DNA from 4 places in the Micromonospora chersina genome. Region 2 is predicted to be linked to each of the others. Evidence: riboswitches for the same ligand, from Rfam matches in the RefSeq annotation. Region 2 holds a riboswitch; each other region holds the start of a gene.

Region 1 (5,409 bases), 220 kb from region 2:
GTGCTCGGGTCGTCGGCGGCAGGTGCGCCGGCAGCATCCGGGCAAGTGCCACCAGCACGATCAGACCGATGGGCACGTTGATGTAGAACACCCACTGCCAACCAGGGCCTGCGGTCAGTACGCCGCCGAGCAGTACGCCGATCGCCGAGCCGGTACCGCCGAGCGCGGACCAGATGCCGAGGGCCTTGTTGCGTTCGTCCCCGTGGAAGGTTCTGGTGAGCACCGACAGCGCCGCGGGCGACAGCATCGCCGCACCGACACCTTGTGCGACTCGGCCGCCGATCAGCAGCGCGGCGCCAGGGGCCAGGCCGGTGATCAGGGATGCGGCGGTGAACACGAGCAAGCCGAGCAGGACCACGCGGCGGGCGCCGAAGAGATCGGCTGCCCTACCGCCGAGAAGCATCAGGCCGCCGAACATCAGGGTGTAGGCGCTGACGACCCAGGTCAGTGTGTCGCGTGCCAGGCCGAGGTCCGTTCCGATGTGCGGCAGCGCGATCGCCACCACGGTGACGTCCAGGATGAGCATGAACTGCGCGACGCCGAGCAGTGCCAGCATGCGCCAGCGGCGTGGGTCGGCGGCGGTGGTGTCGGGTTGGTCGACGGCCTGAGCGGACACAGGGTGGCCCCCAATTCGAACAGTTGTGTTTGAGTTGTGTCGGGTACAGTAACTCGTACAGCACTGTTCGACAAGGGAGTTCGAGTGGCCTCAACGGGGCAGGCGAAGACGCCGGGCAGGCGAGCCGATGCGCAGCGCAGCATCACGGCGATTCTCGAGGCCGCGGTGACGGCCTTGAGCCGCAACCCGGAGGCCAGCGTCAGCGAGATCGCCAAAGCCGCGGGCGTCGGCCGGGTCACCCTCTACGGCCACTTCCCCAACCGGGACGACCTGGTGGAGGCGGCATTCGCCAGAGCCATCGACGAGGGCCACGGCGCACTCGACGCGGTCGATCTGAGCGGCGATGCCAGGCAGGCACTCACCCGGCTGATCCATTCCAGCTGGCTGCTGGTGAATCAGTCCCGGTCCCTGCTACTGGCGGCTCAGGAGGTTCTACCGCCCAGCCGGATCCGCGACCTGCACGCCGGCCCGGTGGAGCGCGTCGAAGGCCTCGTCAAACGCGGTCAGGACGAGGGGGTGTTCCGCAGCGACCTCTCGACCGCCTGGCTGGTCGGCGTCATGCACAGCGTGATGCACAATGCCGCCGACGAGATCAACGCCGGCCGGCTGGACAGCGACGAGGCGCCAGCGTTCATCACCGCGACCGTGCTGGCTGCCTTCACTCCCCCGGGCAGCCGCGTTCCCGCCTGAGCGCGGCTAGCTGATCCCGCCGCTCTGCCCGGTCCATTGCACGCGTTGTCGGTCGTAGCGGCCGACAAACCAGCAGTCTCCCGCGGGGTGACCGGCAGGCGAGTTGTCCGGCGAGGGGCTTGTTCAATCTTCGGGTGCAGCCGGTCCGGCGCGGATCAATGGTGTTCTCGCCTGGACATGCCCAGCTGGCGGACCGGAAATGGCGTCGGGCACCGGCTCGGTGGAGCCGGTGCCCGACGAGAGGTGCGATCAGGCGGAGTAGCCGCGGGTGGCCATCCAGTTCGCCAGGTCGATGGTGGTCATCCAGTAGGAGGCGGTAGCCGCATTCGCCGAGTCGGCAATCCGGACGGTCCGGCCGTCGTCCTTGTAGCCAACCACCGCGATGTAGTGCCCGCCAGGGAACGAGTGCCAGCCGCCATCGGTGTCGGTCGCCGAGCCGACGGTGTTGGCAACCACGGCACGGCCATCGGTGATGGCATCGACCACGTCGGCCTGGAGCTGGTCCATCTGAGCCGGGGTGGCCGCGCCGGGGATCATGTGAGTCCGCCACGGGTCGCCCTTGACCATCTGGTTGAGCCCGCGGGTGGTGTCCTCGGCGGAGTTGGTGCCGTTCTCGGTCGCGCCGAGCGGGGCGACCATCGCATCCTGGGTGGTCTCGACGCCGCTCGCGCTGAGGGCGTTGCGCACCGCGGCCGGGCCGCAGTTCCATAGGCGTACTGCGCCTCGTAGGTGTAGTCGAGAACCTTGGTCGACGGCGGCTTCGGCTTCGGCTTCTTGGTCACGTCCGGGTCGGTCGTGGCCTTGGCCGCCGCGGACGGCGACGCGCTCGGCGAGCTGGATGGGGCGGCGACCCGGGCCTCGCTACGGGTGGCGACGTCGCCGAGCCGGGGGGCCAGCTCGCCAACGGCGGCGGTGTTCTCCTGACGGACCGGCGCGTTATCGGTGGCGAGGGCCGTGCCGACGCCGCCGGCCAGCACAAGCGCTGCGGCGGTGCCGGCAATGATCTGGTACGGGCGCTCGGTCGCGACGCGCCGCAGCTGACGCTTCATTCGGTGCTTCATGTGTTCCTCCACGGGGCCTAAACGGCACACGCCGGCCCGACGCGCGGACGGGTTCACGCGCGTTCATGGGCGGGGTGGCCGCAGGGACGGAAAGCGCCCAGCGTGCCGGGCTCTGCGGGACGGTTACCGGATCTGGATTCGCCGGTCAGGCGAGGGCCGGCACCGCGGCGCCGTGGAGGGGAATGGATCGGGGGGTGGTTCGCACGAGGTTGGAACTCCTTCCGTGGCCGCCTACCGGGTTAGCTGACGGATTCGGGCGGGAAGTACGCCCTACCACGGACATAGCCCGCGGATTCACCCCGGTGTTGCACTGGGTCCCCGGTTCGTGAGATCACGATTGAGCGGGTCGGTACGGCGTCGCCATTTGCGATCGAAAACCGCACCGGACGCGCTGACACTACCGGCGGCCAGGGTGCCCGCCAAGCGCTCCCACCTGCCTAAACCTCGGTCACCATTACTCTGACCGGAACAGTCCGTCACTGACATCACTGGATGTGACGAGTGGCTATGACGGGACTGTCGGGAGACTATCGGACATCGAGGCGGCGTTGGTGCCGAGTTTCTTTGGTCAATCACCATGCCATCGCCCGAATGACCGTTTCCCATCCGAGGTGGGTAGCGGCAACACGGTTTCACGTCACAATTCAGAAAACCTGAGCTGGACAGGTCGGCGGGTGCGACTGGGACCGCGCCGACGCAGTCGGGCGGGCTTCAGGTCCTTATAGGCGATCATGCTGGTGGAAATGGCGCCGGCGACATCCGGCAGGCGGGCCGGCCGGCGCAGCGTAAACACCGATCGCCCGCGCATGGTGACCACAACGGCTGGACCTCGACTTGCGAGTGTCGGCGTGCCGCACCATGTTGTTCGTGCTCACGGATGTGAGAGCGCAGCCGGGCGGTCAGTCGGGAGCCGGATCCGTTGGGGACAGGTGAGCCGGTTCGCTCAGACAAGGGCCGTGGCAACCAGTTCGTAGCCTCAGTAGCGCCGCTGGTGGAGGTCGGCGTCCCGCTGCCTTGACGGTCTTCCCTGCCTGTGGGCCAGAGCCACCGGACGTGCGGGTTCGCGTAGGTCACGAAAGCGGGCGGGCGCCGACGGCGTCCGCCCGCTTTCTCGAAGCAGTGTCAGCGAAGCAGGAACGTCTGGGTCTGGGGGTTCAGCATGGGCAGTTTCCTGGCTCCGGCCGTCTCGCGGCCGCTGAATCGGAGCACGTCCACCCCGCGGGAGATGTCATTGGCGATGATCAGCCCGTTGTACCAGTAGGTCGACCACTGGTTGGACTGCATGTCGTAGTAGGCGATCTCCTTCGGATTACGCGGGTCGGTCAGGTCGACCACGGAGGTTCCCGAGCCGTAGGCAGAGGAGACCAGGATGTTGCGGCCAGCAACGGGCACGTAGTTGAAGTTGTGGTAGGTGCTCGGCTCCGCGCGCGGGATGCGTAGGTGGCTCAGCGGCGTGCTGGGGTCGTCGACCGCGTACGTCCAGATCGCTCCGAACGGCTCCTGTGCGGGCCCGAAGTATTCGTCGCCGAAGGTCACGTACTTCCCGTCGTGGGTGAACGCCGCGCTGTGCCAGATGTCCACGTCGGGCGTGTCGATGTTGGCGATCACGCGGGGCGCCAGGGGGTTGCTGATGTCCCACAGCTGGCCCTGGGACAGGCAGGCCGCAGCAGCGAGCTTGCGCGGGGTCAGCACCTGAATGTCGTGGCAGGCGAAGAAGTCGCCGGACGCGCCGGAGAAGGTGTCGATCCCCTTGATGGTCGGCTCGGCGACGACCGTCGCGGCAAGGCCGGCCTCGGCGTCGCCACCCGGTACGTCGATCACCGAAATGTGCTCGAACGGGGCCCGGCAGTCCGGCCCGATGTTGCTGGCGCTCAGCGGGTACGACGCGACGTAGATATAGGTGCCGCCGTCCTCGCGGGGCACGAGGGTGTGGGTGTGCGAGCCGCAGTCTGTGCGGATGGCCTGGAGGAACCGTGGTGCTCTCGGGTCGCTGACGTCGAAGACGCGGATCCCTTCCCAGGCGCTGGGGGTGGAGGCGGTGACGTTGCGGGATCCCTCGCAACCCGGTGTGCTCTGCGGGGTGTCCACGGACAGGAACACCAGGTCTCGCCAGACGGAAACGTCGCCTTGGGGGCCGTTGCAGTGCACGTCGGCCAGCTCGACCGGCGCGCCCGGCTCTGAGATGTCGACGATCCGGAATCCACCGTAGTGGCCGGCGAAGACGAGGTTGCCGGCGAAGGCGAGGTCGGAGTTGACGCCGCCGGTGTGCTCGTCGGTGGACAGTAGGTGCATGTTCTGGCTGTAGCCGTCAGCGGGGCTGCTCGGCGGGGGCGGCGGGACGGATCCGTCGTCCCATGGCTCGTGCGCCTCGGCCGGCGATGCCATCACGGCGAGCAGGATCGCTGTGGCAGCGATGGCGAGTGATCGGGTTCGGGAAGGTCTATGCACGGCGCCCCCTCACGTCGGACGTGTCGCCGCATGATGCGATCACGCAGGTGAATGTCACACTGTCAAATATCTTCACCTGCCGCTAGACCCTCGGCGAAAACGAACGGTGAGCGCTGTCCGCAGCCCCGGAACTCGGCGCGACGCTCCTTAGGGTGCGCTGGAACCGGACTATGACGGAGGCGAGTTACCGGGGACGGGTGCTCAGCCCGGCCAGGGTGACGGCGACCAGCCGCTGGACGGCTTCGGGACGGGTGACGGTGCCGGCTGCGGTGAGGGCATGCAGGCAGTAGTTGGCCAATTCGTCGGTAGCCACGTCGTCGCGCAGGTCGCCGTCTCGCACTGCCTCGGCAATGAGGTCTTGGACGAAGCCGCGCAGTCGTTGCTGGCCGTGGTTGACGTGTTCGCTGCGGTGCAGCAGCGCGGCGAGTTCGCCGCCGTGGTGGCGCGCGGAGTGGTGCTGGAGGCGGGCGTATGTGTTCAGGACAGCTTCCAGACGCGCGATGGCCGGGGCGGCGGGGTCGACGGCGGCGGTGAGCCGGTCGAGGTGTGTGGCGATCTGACGTTCGTGCCACGCGGTGAGGACGGCCTGCGCGT
Region 2 (5,409 bases):
GCTGGCCGCCGGCCTGGCCCTGCCCGCGTGGGTGGCCCTGGCGGCCGCGCTGCTGGTCGCGGCGGGCTGCGGCGCGGTCGGCCTCGACCTGGCCCGCCGCCGGTTCCGGCCGCCGGCCGGTGGGGGCCCGGTGGGCCGGGCGCTGCGCCGGCACCAGCCCGAGTTCGTCCTCTACTTCTCCGCCCCGCCCGGCTCCGAGTACCAGGTCACCATGTGGCTGCCCTACCTGGAGCGGATCGGCCGGCCGTTCATGGTGCTGCTGCGCGAGCCCGAGTTCCTGCCCACCGTGGCCGCCGCGACCCGCGCGCCGGTGGTCTTCTGCCCCACCCTGAAGACCATGGACGAGGCCCTGGTGCCGAGCCTGCGGGCGGCCTTCTACGTCAACCACGGGGCGAAGAACAGCCACTGCATCCGCTTCTCGCAACTCACCCACGTGCAGCTGCACCACGGCGACAGCGACAAGGCGCCCAGCGCCAACCCGGTCTCGGCGATCTTCGACAAGATCTTCGTGGCCGGTCCGGCGGCCATCGAGCGGTACGCCCGCGCCGGCGTGGAGATCCCCGCCGAGAAGTTCGTCGTGGTCGGCCGCCCCCAGGTCGAGGCCATCGAGGTACGCCGGGAGCCCGCCACCGCCCCGGCCCACCCGACCGTGCTCTACACGCCCACCTGGACCGGGCACCACGCCGACGCCAACTACTGCTCGCTGCCGGTGGCCGAGACGGTGATCCGCCGGCTGCTCGACCGGGGGGCCACGGTGATCCTGCGGGCGCACCCCTACACGGCCCAGAACCCGGCCTCGGCGCGGCAGCTGGCCCGCCTCACCGAGCTGCTCGCCGCGGACCGGGCGAAGACCGGCCGGGCGCACCTGTGGGGGGCGGCGGCCGGCCGCGACCTGACCCTCACCGAGTGCGTCAACCGCGCCGACGCGCTGGTCTCGGACGTCTCCGGGGTCATCTCCGACTGGCTCTACTCCGGCAAGCCGTACGCGGTCACCGACATGGGCGTCGACGGCGAGCACTTCGTCGAGCGGTTCCCCCTCGCCGGCTCCGGCTACGTGCTGCGCCGGGACATGTCCAACGTTGACGAGGTGCTGACCGAGCTGCTGGACACCGACCCGAAGGCGGCGGACCGCTGGGCCACCCGGGTCCGCTACCTGGGTGACTTCCCGGCCGAGTCGTACGCCGAGGTGTTCCTCGACGCCGCCCGCCGGCAGCTCGCGGCGGACTGGACCGCGCCCGCCCCGCGGGACGGCTCGCCGGTCCCCTCCCCCGCCGCCTGAGCCCGGCGGTCAGAGGTACGCGTCGAGGAGGGCGAGCACGGCGGCCGGGTCCTCCACGTGCGCGTTGTGGCCCAGCCCCGGCAGCGTGGCGACCGGGACGCCCAACTCCTTGAGCTGCGCGTCGGTCACCATCGGGTCCTGCTCGCCGCGGGCCAGCAGCACCGGCACGTCGGTGGCGCCCAGCAGCGCGGGCAGCCGGGGCTCCCCCACCGCGAACGCCGCCGGATCCATGGCCAGCCGCCAGCGGCCGTCCTCGCGGCGCAGCCCCGCCTCCACCACCGGGTGGTCGGGGGCGAACAGCCCGGTCAGCCCGGAGACCCGCAGGTAGCGGCGGGCGGCCTCGTCCCGGGTGGCGAACCAGGTCACCGGGCGGGCGGCCAGCTCCTGGGCCTTCTCCAGGTCGGCCGGGGACCACACGGCCTTGATGCCGAGCCCGACCACCGCGTCGACCGGCAGGCGCCGCGACCGCGCGGCCAGAGCCAGCGCCACCACCCCGCCGAGCGAGTGCCCGAGCAGCACGAGCCGGTCGTGGGGGCCGAGCCGCTCGGTCACCGGACCGAGCCCCTCGACCACCCGCTGAGCCAGGCCGTCGAAGGAGTAGCCGGGCAGCGGCGGCGACCAGCCGTGCCCGGCCAGGTCCGGGGCGAGCCAGCGCCCCGCCCAGTGTCGCTCCAGCAGCGGCGCCCAGGGCAGCCACACCTCACCGGTGGCGCCCATGCCGTGCAGAAGCAGCAGATGGCGGGTACCCGTCTCGTCGCCCATAGGGCGCAGTGTGCCACCGGACGGACAGCCGGCGCGAGAGCGGACACGCGCGCGGACGACGTCGGGCACCGGCTCGCTGGAGCCGGTGCCCGACGGGAGGGGTGGTTCAGGCGGAGTAGCCGCGGGTGGCGGCCCAGTTCGCCAGGTCGATGGTGCTGATCCAGTACTCGGGCAGCGCCGGGTTCGCCGAGTCGGCGATCCGGACGGTACGGCCGTCGTTCTTGTAGCCGATCACCGCGATGTAGTGGCCGCCCGGGAACGAGTGCCAGCCGCCGTCGGTGTCCGTGGCGTCGCCCGCGATGTTGACCACCACGCCCCGGCCGTCGGTGATCGCCTTGACCACGTCCGCCTGGAGCTGGTCGATCTCCGCGGGGCTCGCGGAGCCGCCGAACATGTGGGTCCGGTACGGGTTGCCCTTGACCATCTGGTTCAGGCCGCGGGTGGTGTCCTCGGCGGAGTTGGTGCCGTTCTCGCCGGCGTTCAGCGGGGCGATCATCGCGTCCTGGGTGGTCTCGACGCCGCTCGCGCTGAGCGCGTTGCGCACCGCGGCGGGGCCGCAGTTCCAGTAGGCGGTCTGCGCCTCGTAGGTGTAGTCGAGCACCTTTGTCGACGGGGGCTTCGGCTTGGCCTTCGGGGTGGTGTCCGGGTCGGCGGCGGCCTTGGCGGCCGGCTTCGCGGCCGACGGCGACGCGCTCGGCGAGACCGAGGGCGACGGGGCGGCGACCCGGGCCTCGCCCCGGCTGGCGACCTCACCGAGGCGGGAGCCCAGCTCGGCGACCGCTGCGGTGTTCTCCCGGGGGGCCGGGGCGTCGTCGGTGGCGGCGACGGCGGCGCTGGCGCCGCCGGCCAGCACGAGCGCCGCGGCCGAGCCGGCGACGATCTGGTACGGGCGTTCGGTAACGAGGCGGCGCAGCTGACGCTTCAGGTGGTGCTTCACTGTTTCCTCCACGGGGCGTGAGCGGCACGCGCCGGCCCGGCGCGCGGAGGAACTCACGCGCGCTGCGGGGCGGATGGCCGCGGAACGGGGAGCGCCCGGGGGGCCGGGCGATCGGGCGGGTTGCCGGGTTCGGTCGCCGTCAGGCGAGCGCCGGCACCGCGATGCCGTGGAGGCAGGGGGACGAGCGGGGGGTGGGCACGAGGAATGGCACTCCTTCCGTGACCGCCGACCGGGTTAGCTGACGGATTCGGGCGGGAAGTACGCCCTACCGCGGGCTGGCCCGCGGATTCACCCCGGTGTTGCTGTGGGTCCCCGGTTCGTGAGAGCACGATTAGGCGGGTCGGCGCGGCGTCGCCTCTTGCGATCGAAAACCGCTCCGGACGCGCCGACACTACCGGTGGGTACGCCGGCTGCCAAGCAGTCCCACCTGCGTAAACCTCGTGCACCACTACGGATATCGGAACAGTCGGTCACTCACTTCACTCAATGGGACGAGCAGTTACGGCGGTACCGCGCGGCAAAAAGCGGACATCCGGTGGCGACCGGCGCGGAATTGCGGGGGTCAATCGCCCAGCCCGGCACCGATGACCGTTTCCGCGGTCGGCGTGACCGGGCTCACCGAATTCGGATAACGATTCGGCCGACCTCGCCGGTCAGCCGGCCCGGGCCGGGCGCCAGCGCGCGCCGGGCACGGCGGCCGGGACCGGAGCCGGCGCCGCCTCGCCCCGCCCCCGCACCGTCCCCGCGGCGTCGCCCGCCAGGGCGGGTCGGAGCGCGTCGGCGGCCGCGTACGCCTCCGCGGCCAGGATCCGGGCCGCCTCGGCGGCCAGCTCGGCGTCCCGCCACGCCCGCCGCTCCCGCTCGGCGGCCGCCGCCCAGCCGGCCCGGCGGCCCTCGCGTACCGCCCGGGCCAGGACGATCTCCTGCTCGGCCGGGTGCCGGCGCGGGTCCCACCCGTTGCGGTGGGCCAGCACGTCGGCGAGCTGCCGGGCGCTCAGGTCGCCCCGCCAGTGCGCGGTCATCGCGGCGTGGTGCAGCCACCGCTCCCGGGCCGCGTACTCGGCCGGTGTGCGGGGGGTGTGCGGTGCGGGCAGCGCGGCGGCACCGGCGAAGCGGCGGGCGGACGCCTCGGCCTCGTCGTACGCCCGCCAGGCCCGGTCCGCCTCGTCCTGGGCGGCCAGCCACTGCTCCCGCCGCCTCCGGGCGGTCTGCGCGGCCCCGGTGGCGGCCACCGCCACCTCGTCGGCGTAGCGGCGCAGGTCGGCCCGGCGGGCGGCCTCCTCGGCGACCGGGTCGGGCACCGGATCGGTCCCGTCGTCCCGCTCCGGGCGGGCGACCAGCACGGCGAGCAGGCCCAGGGCCAGCAGGAGCAGGGCCGACCAGATCGCGGCGGCCTCGGGGACCTCGGTCAGGAATCGGTAGAGAACGGTCTGCGGCATGGTCGGCACCTCACGGGAGAGAACGTGGCGGAGAGGTGTCCGCACGAGCCGTGGGAGCGGCGGGTGCACCGGGAACCGGTGCCGGGCCGCGGACGGGCGGGTGCGGGGGTGAGGTTCGGTGCGTGCGGCGGGCGCGGGCCAGCGGCCCACGGGCGGGTCAGCGGGCGGGCGGGGCCCGGGAGCCGACGGTCGCGGGAACCAGCCCGGCCAGCACGACAGGCCGGTCCGCCGGTCGCGTCGCGGCCATCGGCGTGTGCCCATCGGCCGGCACGGCCGCCCGGTCGAGGTCGGCGCCGCTTCCGGCATCGTGCGCGCCGGCGGCCGGACCGGCCGCGGCCCGGAAGTCCGGTCCGGCGACAGTCCGGCGGGCGGTGTACCGGAAATCGTGTCCGGCGACGGTCCGGCCCGCTCCGTCCCCGAGGTGTCGCGCGGCGGCACCGGGCGGGAGGGCCAGGCCCTCGACCGGGGCCACCGCGGAGGACGCCACCGGTGCGGTCGCGGCGCCGCCGACAGGCAGCGCCGCCGCGCCGAACGAGCAGGCGGCGAGGACGGCCAGGCTGGCCAGTGTGCGGGCGATCCAGCGCGCCACCCACCACACGGGACAGGTGAGCGCGATCGGCAGCACGGGTACAAACTACCGCCGAAGCCGCCACATCGCACCGCCGCCGGGCGTGTCGCGCCATCCGTTCATCCGACGCCGTCCAGCGTGGACGGACGGCCGGCGCGGGCGCGGCGGCCTCACCGGATCCGCCGGCGCGCGCTACGCCGGCAGGGCGCGCACGGCTAGCCCGGGTCGCGCCGCCCGGCGTACTCGACAGACCTGGCCGGAATGGCGGCGGGGGCCGCCCGCGGGGCGGGCACGGACGGCGCCGGCGCGGCGGTGGCCGCCGCCGGACGGGCCCGGCGCGGCGGCCCGAGGCGGCGCATCAGGGGCATCTCCACCCCGTGGTGCAGAGCCGCGGCGAGCAGCAGGTTGAGCAGCAGGAGACCGA
Region 3 (5,409 bases), 3.7 Mb from region 2:
TGCCAGCCCGGCTCCGGTACGGGACGATCGTGCGGATCCACGACGGCGAGGGGGTACGGCTTGCTCAGCAGCGACAGCTTCAGCTACACCGTGCAGGCCCGTTGCACCCGGGCGGACGCGGTGGCCCTTCTCGGTGACCTGAGCCGGCAGGGCGAGCTGCATCCGCTGATCGTGCGGGTCCGCCAACTGCCGCCCCGCCCGGGCGCGCTGGCCAGCTACGCGATCACCGACCGGCTGGAGCTCGGCCCGCTGCACTTCCCGGTCACCTACCAGGCCGACGTGCTGATCGCCAACGAGGACGAGGTGGTCACCGTGGCCCGGCAGCAGCCGGCCACCACGGTGCGCAACCACACCCGGCTGCGTGACGAGCCCGACGGGGTGGTGCGGATCGACGTGGAGATCACCCTCTCCGCCCCCGCGCCGCTGTTCGGGTACGCCTTCCGGCAGGCCCGGGCGGCCCACCTCGGCCTGGCGAGCCGGCTCGGCGCCACCCTGGAGGGGCGGGCGGCCTGACTCAGCCGCGCCGCCCGGCCGCCGCCGGCCGCCGGGCCGCCGGGCGGGCCGGCCGCAGCCGCCCCCACGGCTTGTACGTGGACAGCACCGTGACGACGAGCAGCAGCGTGCTGGAGACGGTCGGCGCGACCACCAGGTCGACGCGAAGGTGGGTGTCGGCCGCCCCGGCCAGTTCGCCGAGGTGCCGGACCCGCGGGGTGAGCAGGAGCAGCACCAGCGTGAGCACCACTGTCGTGACGGCGAACTTCACCAGCACCCAGCGCCAGCGCAGCAGACCCCACGGGGTGAGCAGCGCGCTGGCCAGCCCGACCAGCCAGACCACCACGCTCAGCGGGGCGAACAGCCAGGTGACCAGCAGCGCGGCCGCCGGGTAGACCACCTCGGGGTCGGCCCCGCGCAGCCCGGCCACGCCGAGGGTGAGCAGCACCAGGTCGGCGCCGAGCCAGCCCACCGAGGTGACCACGTGCAGGGTGAGCAGGGCCTTGCGTCCGGCGGGGGAGAGTCGAGTCATGCCCCCGATGCTCGGCCGTCGCGGGCGCCACGTCGTGGGCCGCGCGGCGACACCCGGCGTACGTCGTGGGGCGTAGGCCGGGTGCCGCCGGGGCGGGTCAGTACACCGACAGGTGCACGTGGTTGGTGTGGTCGCTGGACGGGTCGCCGTTACCGCCGCTGTACGCCTTCCAGCCGCTGCTGGGCAGCCAGATCTGCTTGTACCAGATCACGTACAGCACGGCGAGGGCGTCGGCGTTGCGGATGAAGTAGGCGGCCAGGTTGTTGCCGTACGTCTTGTCGCCGCCGCTGGCCACGCCGCCGAAGCCGTCCGTCTGCGCGGCGAAGTCGCAGGCCCGCCCCTTCGGGTGCTCGCCCGAGCCGCTGGGCCGGTAGCAGGAGACGTACCGGGTGAAGCCGGCCGCCTTGGCCTGCTGGAGCGCGTGCAGCGTACGCGGGGTGATGCAGCCGTCGGCGGGCGTCGGGTCGTTGACGCTGCACGACTCGGGCGGCCAGGAGCCGTCGGCGTTGCGCGGGGCCGGCTTCGCGTTCGCCGAGGAGGTGCCCTGCACGCTGCCGCCGCCGCTGCTGGACGCGCGGTCGTTGGCCACCTCCAGGGCGCGTTCGGCCTGCTGCTTGCGCTTGGCCATCACGGCGACCTGCTTGCGCTGCTCCTGGATCTCGCCGGTGAGCGCGGCCTGCGTGCGGGTGGCCTCGTCCCGGGTCTCGATGAGGTCGCGCAGCGCCCGGTCCTCGTGCGCGGCCACCTGCTCCAGCGCCGCCGCGCGGTCCATGAAGCCCTCCGGGCTGCTGCTGCCGAGCAGCGCCGCGGCCGTGCCCATCCGCCCGGCCCGGTACGCCACCCCGGCGATCTCGCCGACCTTGGCGTCGCGCACGGTCAACTCGGCGTTGACCGTCTTGAGTTGGGCGGTGAGCTGTTGCTGCCGGGTCACCGAGCGGTTCAACGCGGCCCGCGCCTCCAGCCAGCCCTTGCTGGCCGCGTCGAGTTGGGCGCGCAGCGCCGGGGTGCCGCCCTCGTCGTCGCCGGGTGCGGCGGCGAGCAGGCCGGTAGCCGGGGACGCCGAGGCGGGGGAGACCGGCGCGGCCACGACGCCGAGGGTGAGCGTCGCGATGAGCAGGGCCGCCAACCGGGCGGCCGTCCGTCGTACAGGTGCCACTGGGGGCATTCACGTGTCCTTCCGTCAACCGCCGACCGGGTTAGCTGACGGGTTCGGGACGGAAGATCCCTACCGCTGACGCGGATGCACCCCACGAACGTGGTTCCCCGGCTCGCCCCTGCGGGCGATTAGGCGACGGCCGCCGCAGGCGCCGGTGGGCGCCGCCCGGCGGTGGCCGCGGTCGAGCCTACCGGCGTTGCTCCGGGCCGGCTTCGCAGGTGGGAGCCGGTGGCCCGGTCAAAACCGGCACAAGTGCACAATAGCCACTTGGATTTAAGATTGCCCTAATTACCACTCGACCGCACCGCAGGCCCCCGGCGACGCTCCGGGTTCGATCTGCAACGTGGCGTGATCGATCGAGAAGTCCTCGTGCAGGGCGGTGCGGGCCGCGGCCAGCACGTCGCCCACCTCGGCGCCGGGGACCATGGTGAGGTGCGCCGAGGCCACCTCCATGCCCGAGGTGAGCGTCCAGACGTGCAGGTCGTGCACCTCGGCGACGCCGGGCACGGCGGCCAGGCGATCGTGCACGGCGGTCACCTGGAGGTGCTCCGGGGCGGCCTGGACCAGGATGCGGACGGCGGCGCGGCCGAGCCGCCAGGTGCGGGGGAGGATGAACAGCCCGATCGCCACGGCGACCAGCGGGTCGGCCCACCACCAGTCGGTGAGCGCGATGACCACGGCGGCGCCGATCACCCCGAGCGAGCCGAGCAGGTCGCCCAGCACCTCCAGGTACGCCCCGCGCAGGTTGATGCTCTCCTCGGCGCCGGCGCGCAGCAGCGCGAACGCGGCGATGTTGGCGAGCAGGCCGAGCACCGCCACGGCGAGCATCGGCCCGGCCAGCACCTCCGGCGGCTCGCCGAACCGGCGTACCGCCTCGATCAGGACGTAGACCGCCACGGCGCCCAGCAGCACCGCGTTGGCCAGCGCGGCGAGCACCTCCAGCCGGTAGAGCCCGAAGGTGCGCTGCGGATCGGTGTCGGCGCGCCGGGTGGCGCTGATCGCGGCGAGGGCCATGCCGATGCCGAGGACGTCGGTGAACATGTGCCCGGCGTCGGAGAGCAGGGCCAGCGAGCCGGTGGCGAACGCGGCCACCGCCTCGACCGCCATCAGGGCGGTGAGCAGCCCGAACGCGGCCCAGAGGCGACCACGGTGACGGTGCGCGGCGTTGGCCACCGCGCCGCTGTGGTCATGACCTGCGCCCACGCCCACACCCTCCGTCCGTCGCCCCGGCCGAGCTCAATCTATGCTCACATCGCTATATGTGCAAGTGAACGTCGGGGCGGGCAGCCGTCGTCAGCCGACCGGGTCGAGCGTGGTGAGGCGCTGGGTGGCCCGGGAGAGCGCCACGTAGAGGGTGCGCACGCCCGACCCCGGATCGGCCCGGATCTCGCTCGGTGCGACAAGCACCACCCCGTCGTACTCCATGCCCTTGGCCTGGAGGCTGGTCACCACCTGGAGCCGGCCGCCGAGGTCGCCCACCCAGCCGGCCACCTCGTCCCGGCGCGGCACCGGCGTGATCACGCCCACCGTGCCCTCGACCTCCGCCAGCAGCGCGCGGGCCGCCGCCGCGGTGGCGGCGGGCAGCTCGGCGGCGGGCACGGTCCGCTCGACCGGCGCGACGCCGGTGGACCGGACCGCGGTGGGCAGCGGCAGGTCCGGGTGGACGCGGCGGATCTCCGCGGCCGCCACCGCGAAGATCTCCGCCGAGTTGCGGTAGTTGGTGGTCAGCTCGTAGCGGTACCGGCGGCGCCGGCCCAGCGCCTGGTCCCGCGCCCGGGCGAGCTCCTGCGCGTCGCCGGTCCAGGCGGTCTGCGCCGGGTCGCCCACCACCGTCCAGGAGGCCAGCCGGCCGCGCCGGCCGATCATCCGCCACTGCATCGGGGAGACGTCCTGCGACTCGTCGACCACCACGTGCGCGTAGTCGCGGTAGTCCTCCGGGCGCTCCCGGGCGGCGGCCCGGGCGGCCCGCTGCCGGTCGGCGGCCGTGCTCAGCTCGCGGACGCCGCCGGCCAGCTGGAACGGGTCCCGCTTCGGCCTCGCCCGCTGCACCGGCTTGCCGAGCAGCGCGTCCAGCTCGTCCAGCAGCGCCACGTCCGCGATGGTGAGCCCCTCGGCGGCCAGGCTCCGGTACGCCTGCGTCAACAGCCGGATCTCGGCCCCCGACAGGACGCCGCCGGCGTACCGGCGCAGCCGCTCCGGGCGGGCCAGCCAGTCCAGCACGTGCCGCGGGTGCAGCCGGGGCCACCAGGCCTTGAGGAACTCGCGGAACTCCGGCCGCTCGATGATCTCGTCCTCGAACGCGGGCTGCTCCGGCAGCCGGCCGATCCGCAGCGTGCGGGCCTGCGCCCACAACGCCGCGAGCACGGCGTCGAAGGCCGCCCGGCGCACCTCGTTGCGGCGCGCGCCCCGGGACAGCGTCCGGTCCCGGATCGCGTCCAGCTCGGCCCGCTCCAGCCGGAGCAGCTCGCCCCGGTAGAGCAGGCGCAGCTCGGTGGGGGAGTCGGGCACCGCGTCCCGGACCGCGCGCTCCAGCACCCGGCGCATCCGCAGCGACCCCTTCACGGCCGCCACCTCGGGCGGGTCGGTGCGGGTCGCCGACAGGCCGGGGAAGAGCGAGCCCAGCGAGTGCAGGGTGGCGGTCTCCTCACCGAGCGAGGGAAGCACCGAGGCGATGTACTGGACGAACACGCTCGACGGGCCGACCACCAGGATGCCGCCCCCGGCGTACCGGGCCCGGTCGGAGTAGAGCAGGTACGCGGCCCGGTGCAGGGCCACCGCCGTCTTGCCGGTGCCCGGGCCGCCGGAGACGATCGTGACGCCGTTGCCGGGGGAGCGGATCGCCTCGTCCTGCTCCCGCTGGATGGTGCTCACGATGTCCCGCATGCCGTGCCCGGTGGCCCGGGAGAGGGTGGCCAGCAGCGCGCCGTCGCCGACCACCGCCATGTCCGGCGGCGCCGACTCCGGGTCCAGCAGGTCGTCCTCGATCCGGGTGACCCGCTCCGCCGACGACTGGATCGTGCGCCGCCGCACCACGCCGCGCGGCTCGGCCGGGGTGGCCTGGTAGAACGCGGCGGCGGCCGGCGCCCGCCAGTCCACCACCAGGGTCTCGGCGTTCTCGCCGCGCACCCCGAGCCGGCCCACGTGCAGCACCTGCCCGGTGCGCAGGTCCAGCCGCCCGAAGACCAGACCCTCGTGCTCGGCGTCCAGCACGTGGCGGCGCTGCGCCGCG
Region 4 (5,409 bases), 2.0 Mb from region 2:
CCACGTAGGCCTCGTCGTCGCTCTCCTCCGGCGGGAAGGAGTGCAGCGCGAAGCGGCCGTCACGTTCGAGGTCGCGGCGCTTGGGCGAGTCGATGACGAAGCACCAGAGCCCGTCGTCGGTGATGACCGGGGAGACCGGGTGCACCCGCGGGCCGCCGTCGGCGCGGACCGTGGCGAGGTAGCCGAAACCCGGCCCGTACTGCTGCAACAGGAGGCGGATCTCGTCGGCGAGGCGGGGCTCGTCGGCGGCGAATTCGGACCAGGAAGCCATGCGGACATTCTATCGAACAGGTGTACGAAGATGTAGTCCGACACGCAGGTCACCCGTACCGGTCGCTATGGTGTTCCGATGCTGCTCTCCGACCGCGACCTGGTCTCCGAGATCAAGGCGGGCACGCTCGCGCTGGAGCCCTTCGAGCCCACGCTGGTGCAACCGTCCAGCATCGACGTACGTCTGGACCGGCTGTTCCGGGTCTTCAACAACCATCTCTACACGCACATCGACCCGTCCGTGCAACAGGACGACCTCACCTCGATGGTGGAGGTGGCCGAGGGCCAGCCGTTCGTGCTGCACCCGGGCGAGTTCGTGCTCGCCTCCACACTGGAGGTGATCTCGCTCGGCGACCAGCTCGCCGGGCGCCTGGAGGGCAAGTCCAGCCTGGGCCGGCTCGGCCTGCTGACCCACTCCACGGCCGGCTTCATCGACCCGGGCTTCTCCGGCCACGTCACGCTGGAGCTGTCCAACGTGGCGAACCTGCCGATCACGCTCTGGCCGGGCATGAAGATCGGCCAGCTCTGCATCTTCCGGCTCTCCTCGCCGGCCGAGCACCCGTACGGCTCGGCCGTCTACGGCTCCCGCTACCAGGGCCAGCGCGGCCCCACCCCGAGCCGGTCCTGGCAGAACTGGCGCACCTGGCCGACCCGCTGACTCATCGACCGGCTGTTAGGAGGGGTCCCTTCCTATACCGGAGGCGTTAAGAAGGGGCCCCTCCTTGCACATCAGCCCGGGCGACCGTAGCTGTTGATCTGGCCGTCGTCGACGCGCTTCATCGTGATCGGCTTACCGGACTGGGAGGCGTGCACCACCCAGCCGTCACCGACGTACATGGCGACGTGGTGCAGGTCGCTGTAGTAGAAGACGAGGTCGCCGGCACGCAGCTCGCTCCGGCTCACCCGCCTGGTCACGTCGTGCTGCTGCCGCGCGTTGTGCGGCAGCGAGACGCCGGCCTTGGCCCAGGCCGCCATGGTGAGGCCGGAGCAGTCGTAGTGATCCGGGCCGGCGGCGCCCCAGACGTAGATCTTGCCGATCTGGGCACAGGCGAACTTGACCGCGACGCCGGCCGGGCCACCGGGGTAGCCGGCGGGGCAGGGGGCCGGGCGCAGCGGACCGCCACCGCCGCTGCCGTAGACCTTGAGCCGGAGCTTCTGGAGCTTGACGATCTCGGCGTCGATCTGCTTCTTCTTCGCCGCGAGCTGCGCCTCGGTGCGTGCCAGCTCGCCGATCATCTGGTCCAGCGGCTGCTTCTTGGCGGCCAGCTGGTCGCGCAGCTCGGCGACGGTCCGCACCTGCGCCTGCTGGCGGTTCGCGAAGCGGTCGAGCAGTGCGAGGCCGTCCACCAGCTCACTCGGGGAGCGGCTGCCCAGCAGCGCGTTGACGGTGGAGAGGTTGTTGTCGCCCTTGTACGCGTCGGCGGCGAGGCCGCCCACCTGGCCGAGTGCGGCGTCCACCCGGGCCTGGAGCGGGGCGATCTGCTTGGCGAGCGCGTCGGCCTGCTTGCGCTTGGCGGCGAGCTGCTCGCGGGTGGCGTTGACCTGTTCGATGATCGGTTCGAGCTTGTTCCAGTCCTGGTCGATCTGGCGCTCGATCTCGGTGACCGACGGTTCGGCGTGGGCCGCCGTGGCGCCGCCGGTCAGGACGACGGCGGTGCCGGCCAGGGCGGCGAGGACGGTGGTGAAGCGGGACCAGCGGGAACGCGGCGCAGCCGTCGACCGGTCGACCGACCGGCCCGACGGTGGCCGCGGGGCATGGTGTGCCACCGGGCTTCCGTACTCCTTCTTCGTGCCCGCCTACCGAGTTAGCTGACGGGTTCGGGCGGGAAGGGAGCCGCCCTACCGCAGTGGCTGCGGATTCACCCCAGGTACCTGGGTCCCCGGCTCGCCCGGAGGCGACTCGGCGGTGTCGGACCGTCACCACCCGGGTTGGACGGTGAAACTGGCGGCCGACGATTGACCAGAGTAGAGATGACCGTTACCGATCCGCAACCCAAGTCGCCGTGACACTCCGTACCCGAAGGTTTTTTTCACGGCAGATTACCTGTCGGAAAGGTATTGACCTGGGGGGTGTGCGGGGCGAGGGTGAGGACGCAGTGACCCCCATCCCTGTCTGGAGGTTCGATGCACCTCTCACCCCCGCCGTCGGGCAGACGGATGCTGCTGGCAGCCGCCGTCGCGGCGGCCACCGCGCTTGTGGCCACCGGTCCGGTGGCCGCGGAACCGCTCACCCAACCCGCCACCGACCGCCAGGAGCAGTACGCCGCCGCCGCGGCGGAGTACGGCGTGCCGCAGAGCGTCCTGCTCGGCGTCTCGTACCTGGAATCGCGTTGGGACACCCACCCGGGCCAGCCGAGCACCAGCGGCGGCTACGGCCCGATGCATCTCACCGACGCCCAGCACGTCCTCTCGACGCCGGCCAGCGGCCACGTCGACGAGGACGAGGACCCGCGGGGCGACGACTCGCGCCCGCTCACCCTCGACCCGGCCATCGCGTCGGCGCCGGCGGAGGACGTGCTGCCGCAGGCGTCCCTGCAGACGGTCGACGCCGCCGCGGCGCTCACCGGCCTCGCCGAGGAGACGCTGCGCACCGACGCGGCCGCGAACATCCGGGGCGGGGCGGCGCTGCTGGCCTCGTACCAGAAGGACCTGGGTGCGCCGGTCGGCGCCGGCACCGACCCGGCGGCCTGGTACGGCGCGGTGGCCCGCTACTCCGGCGCGGACACCGAGGACGCGGCGGCGGCCTTCGCCGACGAGGTCTACGACCAGCTCGGCCTCGGCGCGACCCGGACCACCGACGACGGCCAGCGGGTGACCCTGGCCGCCACCACTGTGACGCCGGACCAGTCCGGGCTGCACAAGCTGGGGCTGCGCCGCGCCGAGCGGCCGGACGGCCTGGAGTGCCCGGTCCGGCTGGCCTGTGAGTGGATCCCCGCCCCCTACGAGCAGCTCAGCGCGGACCCGGGCGACTACGGCAACCACGACCTCGGGAACCGGCCGGCCCAGCAGAAGATCGAGTACATCGTCATCCACGACACCGAGGGCTACTTCCGCCCGAGTGTCGACCTGGTGAAGCGTGCCGACTACCTGGGCTGGCACTACACGCTGCGCTCGGTGGACGGCTACGTCGCCCAGCACATCAAGGCCAAGGACGTCGGCTGGCACGCCGGCAACTGGTACGTCAACGCCAAGTCCATCGGCCTGGAGCACGAGGGCTTCGCGGGTCACGGCACCTGGTACACCGAGGCGATGTACCGGGCGTCGGCCAAGCTGGTCCGTCACCTGGCCCTGCGCTTCCAGATCCCGCTGGACCGGCAGCACATCATCGGCCACGACAACGTGCCCGGCACCACCGCCGGCACCGTGGCCGGGATGCACTGGGACCCGGGCCCGTACTGGGACTGGTCGCACTACTTCGACCTCATGAAGGCGCCATTCCACTCCACCGGCACGCCGCACACCGGCCTGGTCACCATCGACCCGGACTTCGCCACCAACCAGCCCGCCTTCACCGGTTGCAACCAGCAGCCGCCGGGCGTGCCGAAGCCCACGCCGCCGGCCGCGCCGTGCCCGCTGCGCGGCTCCTCGGCGGTCATCCTCCGTACGGCGCCGAGCGCGACCGCCCCGCTGGTCAACGACCTCGGTCTGCGGCCGAACGGCACGCCGGACACCATGTACATCTCCGACCACGGCGCCCGCGCCTCGGCCGGCCAGACGTACGCCCTCGCGGACATCCAGGGCGACTGGACCGCGATCTGGTACCTCAACCAGAAGGCCTGGTTCTACAACCCGGCCTCCGCGCCGACGGCCAAGTGGGCCAACGGCTTCGTGGTGACGCCCAGGGACGGGAAGACCACCATCCCGGTGTACGGGCGCGCCTACCCCGAGCGGGCGGCCTACCCGGCCGGGGTTCCGTACCAGACCATCTCCCCGCTGCAGTACAGCCTCTCGGCGGGCCAGCGGTACGCGGTCGGCGGGGTCCTGCCGGGCGAGTACTACCGCGCGGTCACCTTCGACGGCTCCGCGCCGGGTGACTGGACGGTGATCCGCGGCGAGAACCGGTACGTGCAGATCCAGTTCGGCCACCGCGTGATGTTCGTGAACCTCGACGACGTCCAGGTCCTGCCCGCCTCGGTCGGCGCGCCCGCCTGACCGACCTGACGACGAAGGCCCCCGGTCCGCGTGGACCGGGGGCCTTCGTGCTGCGCGGGCGGATCAGTACGGCCTGCGGAACCCGGCGACCGGCATGGTGTTGATGCTGGACACCTGGACCGGCTTTCCGGTCCGGGGCGCGTGCACCATGATGTTGTTGCCCAGGTAGAGGCCCATGTGGTGCAGGTCGCTGAAGAAGAAGACCAGGTCCCCTGGTCGGGCCTCGGCTCGGGAGACCGCCCGACCCTCGTTCCACTGGGCGCCGGTGAAGTGGGTGAGCGAGATGCCCGCCGCCTTGTAGGCGTACTGGGTGAGACCGGAGCAGTCGAAGGAGTTCGGGCCGGTGGCGCCCCACACGTACGGGTCGCCGACCTGGGCGCACGCCGTCTTGATCGCGGTGCGAGCGGCGCTGCTCACCACACCGTCGATGGCCGGGCAGCCCGCCGGGCGGATCGAGGTCACCGGCAGCATCGCGGTCAGCCGCTTGATCTCGGCGTTGATCTGCTTCTTCTTCGTCTCCAGGTCCGCCTTCTGCTTCAGCTCGGTCGCGATCAGCGCGTCCAGCTTCTGCTTCTGCTTGTTGTACTTGTCCCGGACGGCGAGAACGCCGGCGATCTGCCGGCGCTGGTCGTCGGCGAGCCGGTCGAGGATGACCAACTGCTCGGCGAGCGTGCCGGGCTTGGTGTTGACAAGCAGCGCGCCGAGGTCCTGGGACGGGCCCTGGATGTAGTAGCGGGCCGCGATGTCACCGACCTTGTTCATGGCCAGCGCCGACTCCAGTTCGAGCGGCACCATCTTCTTCTCGAGGTCGGCCGACTTCTTCTGGTTGACCTTGAGCTGGGCGCGCACCTTGTTGTACTGCTCGATGGTGGGCTCCAGCTGCTCCCACTGCTTGTCGATCTGGGCGTCGATCTCGTCCACCGACGGCGCCGCGTGCGCCGGGGCCGCCAGCAGCCCGGCGCCGACCGCGACGGCGGCGACCACGGT

The links. Region 2 has a riboswitch for cyclic di-AMP ahead of GA0070603_RS09795 (C39 family peptidase). Riboswitches for the same ligand answer to the same signal wherever they lie in the genome.
Region 1: another riboswitch for cyclic di-AMP. It lies ahead of GA0070603_RS10625 (C39 family peptidase); the one in region 2 lies ahead of GA0070603_RS09795 (C39 family peptidase).
Region 3: another riboswitch for cyclic di-AMP. It lies ahead of GA0070603_RS27375 (coiled-coil domain-containing protein); the one in region 2 lies ahead of GA0070603_RS09795 (C39 family peptidase).
Region 4: another riboswitch for cyclic di-AMP. It lies ahead of GA0070603_RS19390 (C40 family peptidase); the one in region 2 lies ahead of GA0070603_RS09795 (C39 family peptidase).

What each region holds. Positions count from the first base shown of each region.
Region 1 is NZ_FMIB01000002.1:2,347,906-2,353,314, forward strand. It holds gene GA0070603_RS10615 (MFS transporter) at 1-556, opposite strand, end outside; gene GA0070603_RS10620 (TetR/AcrR family transcriptional regulator) at 701-1,306, shown strand; partial or broken gene GA0070603_RS10625 (C39 family peptidase) at 1,556-2,367, opposite strand; cyclic di-AMP (ydaO/yuaA leader) riboswitch at 2,581-2,721, opposite strand; gene GA0070603_RS10630 (LVIVD repeat-containing protein) at 3,490-4,659, opposite strand; gene GA0070603_RS10635 (TetR/AcrR family transcriptional regulator) at 5,000-5,409, opposite strand, start outside.
Region 2 is NZ_FMIB01000002.1:2,122,946-2,128,354, forward strand. It holds gene GA0070603_RS09785 (CDP-glycerol glycerophosphotransferase family protein) at 1-1,279, shown strand, start outside; gene GA0070603_RS09790 (alpha/beta fold hydrolase) at 1,289-2,041, opposite strand; gene GA0070603_RS09795 (C39 family peptidase) at 2,148-2,990, opposite strand; cyclic di-AMP (ydaO/yuaA leader) riboswitch at 3,187-3,326, opposite strand; gene GA0070603_RS09800 (hypothetical protein) at 3,632-4,417, opposite strand; gene GA0070603_RS09805 (hypothetical protein) at 4,575-5,042, opposite strand; gene GA0070603_RS09810 (acyltransferase family protein) at 5,201-5,409, opposite strand, start outside.
Region 3 is NZ_FMIB01000002.1:5,864,134-5,869,542, forward strand. It holds gene GA0070603_RS27365 (SRPBCC family protein) at 61-513, shown strand; gene GA0070603_RS27370 (hypothetical protein) at 515-1,024, opposite strand; gene GA0070603_RS27375 (coiled-coil domain-containing protein) at 1,122-2,189, opposite strand; cyclic di-AMP (ydaO/yuaA leader) riboswitch at 2,195-2,325, opposite strand; gene GA0070603_RS27380 (cation diffusion facilitator family transporter) at 2,469-3,383, opposite strand; gene GA0070603_RS27385 (HelD family protein) at 3,474-5,409, opposite strand, start outside.
Region 4 is NZ_FMIB01000002.1:4,166,349-4,171,757, forward strand. It holds gene GA0070603_RS19380 (pyridoxamine 5'-phosphate oxidase family protein) at 1-271, opposite strand, end outside; gene dcd (dCTP deaminase) at 350-928, shown strand; gene GA0070603_RS19390 (C40 family peptidase) at 1,000-2,037, opposite strand; cyclic di-AMP (ydaO/yuaA leader) riboswitch at 2,049-2,186, opposite strand; gene GA0070603_RS19395 (N-acetylmuramoyl-L-alanine amidase) at 2,428-4,422, shown strand; gene GA0070603_RS19400 (C40 family peptidase) at 4,486-5,409, opposite strand, start outside.